One region of the Paraburkholderia sp. Clong3 genome, then DNA from elsewhere that is predicted to be linked to it. Evidence: riboswitches for the same ligand, from Rfam matches in the RefSeq annotation. Region 1 holds a riboswitch; the other holds the start of a gene.
What was found. A riboswitch is a leader RNA that binds a small molecule or an ion and turns the genes downstream of it on or off. The one in region 1 is predicted to bind thiamine pyrophosphate.
Positions count from the first base shown of each region.

Region 2: it holds a riboswitch for thiamine pyrophosphate, as region 1 does, so the genes downstream of both, thiC (phosphomethylpyrimidine synthase ThiC) here and OKW30_RS20175 (FAD-dependent oxidoreductase) in region 1, are expected to answer to the same signal.

Region 1 covers NZ_JBNDMH010000002.1:3,480,275-3,482,665, reverse strand. Annotated here, with positions in the region: gene OKW30_RS20185 (thiazole synthase) at 1-74, opposite strand, end outside; gene thiS (sulfur carrier protein ThiS) at 182-379, opposite strand; gene OKW30_RS20175 (FAD-dependent oxidoreductase) at 439-1,575, opposite strand; TPP riboswitch at 1,797-1,920, opposite strand; gene OKW30_RS20170 (ABC transporter ATP-binding protein/permease) at 2,352-2,391, shown strand, end outside.
Region 2 covers NZ_JBNDMH010000002.1:374,348-376,738, reverse strand. Annotated here, with positions in the region: gene OKW30_RS06025 (GreA/GreB family elongation factor) at 572-973, shown strand; TPP riboswitch at 1,117-1,234, shown strand; gene thiC (phosphomethylpyrimidine synthase ThiC) at 1,324-2,391, shown strand, end outside.

The sequences.
Region 1 (2,391 bases):
GTGCCGAGCAGCACGCGGCTTGCAAAAGTTTGATCGTATAGCGTCAGCGCGTCGGCGGTCTCGTGAGAAGTCATTTGCATCATCCTGGTTTGCCCTCGCGGCTAGAACCGACCGCGTTGCGGCAATGGGTTTTCGGCGACGGTTGTTGCGTTCGGTAAGCGACAGGCTGGCGCGGTCGCGCTCAGCCGCCCGCGACCGGCTGCACGACGTCGAGCCGGTCGCCCGTTTGCAACGCGCGCGCCGCATGCTGCGCACGCGCGACGAAATCGCCGTTGAGCGCGACCGCGAACGGCGGACGCGCGCCAAAGGCAGCGAGCGCATCGGCGACAGTCGCGCCCTCGGGCAACGACAACGGCTTCTGATTGATATGAATGTCCATGGTGTTCGAATACGGTTCAATCGATGGCGCAAGCGGCATCGCGCGCGGCACGTTGGCCGCTACGCTCGGGCCGGCTCGCGCGCGAAATGCTGCTGGAACAGCTCGCTCCAGCGTGAGTCGCGCCGCCAGCCGGCGAATGCGTCGGCATCACCGACGCGGCCGTCGAGCAGCGCGCTCGCGAAGCGCACGGCTTCGTCGGCGACTTCGGGCGCGATCATGTAGCCGTGCCGGTACAGGCCGTTCACGCGCAGCGTGCGCGCGCCGTCCCACAGCAGCGCGGGACGATGATCGGGCAAGGTCGGCCGGCACTGCGAATTCAGCTCGAGAATGCGCGCCTCGCCGAAGCCCGGGTGCACCGAAAACGCCGCGCTCAGCAACTCGAGCGCCGAACGCACGCTGACGGGCGACATGTCCTCGCCCTCCACCTCGGTCGCGCCGATCACGTAGAGGCCGTTCTGCTTCGGCGCGATATACAGCGGGTAACGCGGATGCAGTAGCCGCACCGGGCGCGTCAGCTGCAGGTGAGGCGCATGCACGCGCGCAACTTCGCCGCGGATGCCGCGCAGCGTCGGCAGCACCGGCTTCGCGCCGAGCCCGCGGCAATCGATGGTGATGCCGGCCTCGGGCAGCGATGCGTCGTCGATCGGCGTGTTCCAGTGCGTGTCGACGCCGCGCTCGGCAAGCCCGGCCGCAAGCGCGGACAGCACCTGGCGGTTGTCGAGCTGGCCTTCTCGCGGCAGCAGCCAGCCTTGGCTGAAGCGGCCGGCCAACGCGGGTTCGGCGGCGCCGAGCTGCGCGCCCGCCAACGCGACGAAGCCGCCGTCGAGCAACTCGGCCGGCGCGTTCGCACGCACGCGCCGCTCGAATAGCGGCGCCTCGGTGCGATCCGCGTGATGCCAGACGACGAGCGTGCCGTTGCGCTGGAAAAACACCGGCTCCGGCAGTTCGGCAAGCACGCGCGGCCAGCTTTCGAGCGAACTCGCGCCAAGCCGCGTGATCAGCAGCTCGGCGCTCGCGGCCTCTGCCAGCGGCGCGAGCATCGCGGCGGCGACCCACGCGGCAGCCTGCGAACCGGTGGCATCGCCGCGCTCGTAGAGCGCCACGCGATGCCCGTCGCCAGCGAGGCGCCACGCGACCAGGCGGCCGCACAGGCCGCCGCCGAGCACGGCGAAATCGGGTCGGGCGGGACGGTTCATCGCGCGCGCTCCGTTCGACTGCGGTGGGCAAAACCAAAACGGCACGGCTCGCCCGAGGCGGCGTGACGAAGGGAAAAATGCATGTCTGAAGAATAGGCGGTCATCGAGTCCTTTCCGTACGGCCAAAAACGCACGTACCCAGGACGAAACCGGCGGGTGAAGCCGGCCGGTCACGACGTGCACATGTGAGCTGCGCTCGCCGCCCGGCGGGGAATGGAAGACGGTTGCTTCCGGAAACTTCCCGCGCCGGTATTACCCGGATCGGGTGCAAAGGGTCTCTCTCAGCCTCGCCGCCCCGGCATGAAAGTCATGCCGCCTGTGGGCGAAGCACCCCTGTTTCGTCGCAGGTCATTAGACCATAAAAGGCGCGGCGCCCGCAAACCAGCGCTCCGCAGTCGCCACCCCAATTTTGATCTGGCACCGTCTATCGAGATGCCGGTGCGAAGCGGCCCGGCGCTCTGGCACAATGCCGTGACCGGTGCCGCAAAAACGCGGCGCGCGCGACGCTCGTGGCCGCATGCGTGGCGGCGGCAGCGCAGCGGATGCCGGCCCCGAAAATTAATTTTCGCTTAAGGGCGTCACGCCAGAATCGGGCGCCAGTCCGGACTCGCGTTCATCGAGCGTGATGGCGCGATGCCCGGCCAGGTATCGCAGACCCGCGGCAGCCACGCCCTCGCAAAGGGGCCCGCAGTTCGCGGGATCGCCCGACATGGGTCAACCAGATCGGACCCGTACGCCGGAATGGCACTTCGGGTCAGCACTTCATCAGGACGCTCATGACATCACATACTTCCGCCAGCCCCGCGCTGCCGCCCG
Region 2 (2,391 bases), 3.1 Mb from region 1:
CGAGTCGCCTCGCGCCATTCACGCGCCATCCCGCGAATCGCTTCGCCGGAGTGCGGCCTTCGCTGCACTTTGTTTAACGGCAATCCTCTGACTGGCTTGAACGCAATGCGGACCACACCGCTTTCTTCTCGCACCGCACAAAAACGGTCAATCGACGGGCGCGACGTCGCAAACGGAACTGCGTGAGACAGCGTGCTACCATCAAACTTTCGTCTCGCTGCTGCCGCGCGGCCTCACGCTTTGTCGCCCGGCGCCTCTCGATCGCTCTTCCCCAACACCTGGTCGTTTTGCCCGTGACTTCTCTGCGTCGTCCGACTTTCCGTGCTCTCGCCCGCTTGCGCCCATGCCGCGCAGGCGAGTGCGCGCGCGCGGGCGTCGCGTCGCACGGCCCCGGCGAGACGTCCCGAACGGTCCCGCTTCACGCCGCCCGGCGCCCTCGCTGACGCAGTCCGCCAATTCCCAGGGCCGCGTCGCCGGGCACCGGGCTCTCCCATTCGTCCACTCATCCGCCGACCACCCCATGGGTCGTTGCACGCGGCCATCCATGACCGCCTTATCCGGAGTCCTGATGATGAAGAAGATCAAAACCTGCTACCTGACCGAACTCGACGTGACCCGCCTCGAGAAATACGCGGCCACCGACGCCAAGTTGCAGCACATGCTCGACGATGTGCTCGAACGCGCGGTGATCGTCGACTCGCACGACATCCCCGCCGACGTCGTCACGATGAACTCGCAAGCGACGCTGAGCGACGCGGCGAGCGGCGAACAGATGACGTGGACCGTCGTCTATCCGCCCAACGCCGATCTCGCGCAAGGGCGCCTGAACGTGTTCTCGCCGGCTGGCCTCGCGCTGCTCGGCGCGCGCCGCGGCGAGAGCATCCGCTTCACGCCACCCAGCGGCGATCAGAAAGTGCTCAAGCTCGACAAAATCCTGTATCAGCCTGAAGCCGCCGACGATTTTTCACTGTAAGGCAGCCGTTCCCTCGCTGTAAGTTGCCCTGTCCGATGCGGTCTCGAATCAAGCATAGGAGATGTCTGGGGTTTCATCCGGACCAGTTTTTTGAATCATTCAGACAGGTTGCCAAACCGCGGGCGGGCGGTGTATCGTGTGCGCTGCTAACGCGGGGGTCCTGCGTAGCGCGGAGCTGGAGGTCCGTGTTGCGTGGGTGAGAAATACCCTTTGAACCTGATCTGGATAATGCCAGCGCAGGGAAGCGTACGGATTTCGCTCCAGCCTCAAGGGCCTCACCTCTGCGCGATTTTCCGACTACTTCCATCTCGGTCTCCTGCTTAGCCGCCCCACTTTGTACGGAGACTTACATGAACGCCAACCCGAAGTTTATTTCCGCCGAAGCCCACGTGGACGAGGCCGCCGTCGCGCCGTTGCCGAATTCGCGCAAGGTCTACGTGACCGGCTCGCGCCCCGACATCCGCGTGCCGATGCGCGAAATCTCGCAGGCCGACACGCCCGACAGCTTCGGCGGCGAAAAGAATCCGCCGATCTACGTGTACGACACCTCGGGCGCCTACTCCGACCCGGACGCCAGGATCGACATCCGCGCGGGTCTGCCCGCGCTGCGCGAGGCGTGGATCGAGGAGCGCGGCGACACCGAGCCGCTGACCGGTCTGTCGAGCAGCTTCAGCCGCGAGCGCGCCGCCGATCCGGCCACCGCGCAGCTGCGCTTTCCGGGACTGCATCGCACGCCGCGCCGCGCGATCGCCGGCAGGAACGTGACGCAGATGCACTACGCGAAGCAAGGCCTCATCACGCCGGAAATGGAATACATCGCGATTCGCGAAAACCAGCGCCGTGCCGAGTACCTCGAGACCCTGAAGACGAGCGGCCCGAACGGCGCGAAGCTCGCCGCGATGATGGGCCGTCAGCACCCCGGCCAGGCATTCGGCGCGAGCGCGTTCGGTCCGAACGGCCTCACCGAAATCACTGCGGAATTCGTGCGCGAGGAAATCGCGCGCGGCCGCGCGATCATCCCGAACAACATCAATCACCCGGAAAGCGAGCCGATGATCATCGGCCGCAACTTCCTCGTGAAGGTCAATGCGAACATCGGCAACTCGGCGGTGACATCGTCGATCGGCGAGGAAGTCGACAAGATGACGTGGGCGATCCGCTGGGGCGGCGACACGGTGATGGATCTGTCGACCGGCAAGCACATTCATGAAACACGCGAATGGATCATCCGCAACAGCCCGGTGCCGATCGGCACGGTGCCGATCTATCAGGCGCTCGAAAAGGTCAACGGCAAGGCTGAAGACCTCACCTGGGAAATCTTCCGCGACACGCTGATCGAGCAGGCCGAGCAAGGCGTCGACTACTTCACGATCCACGCGGGCGTGCGTCTGCAATATGTGCCGCTCACGGCGAACCGG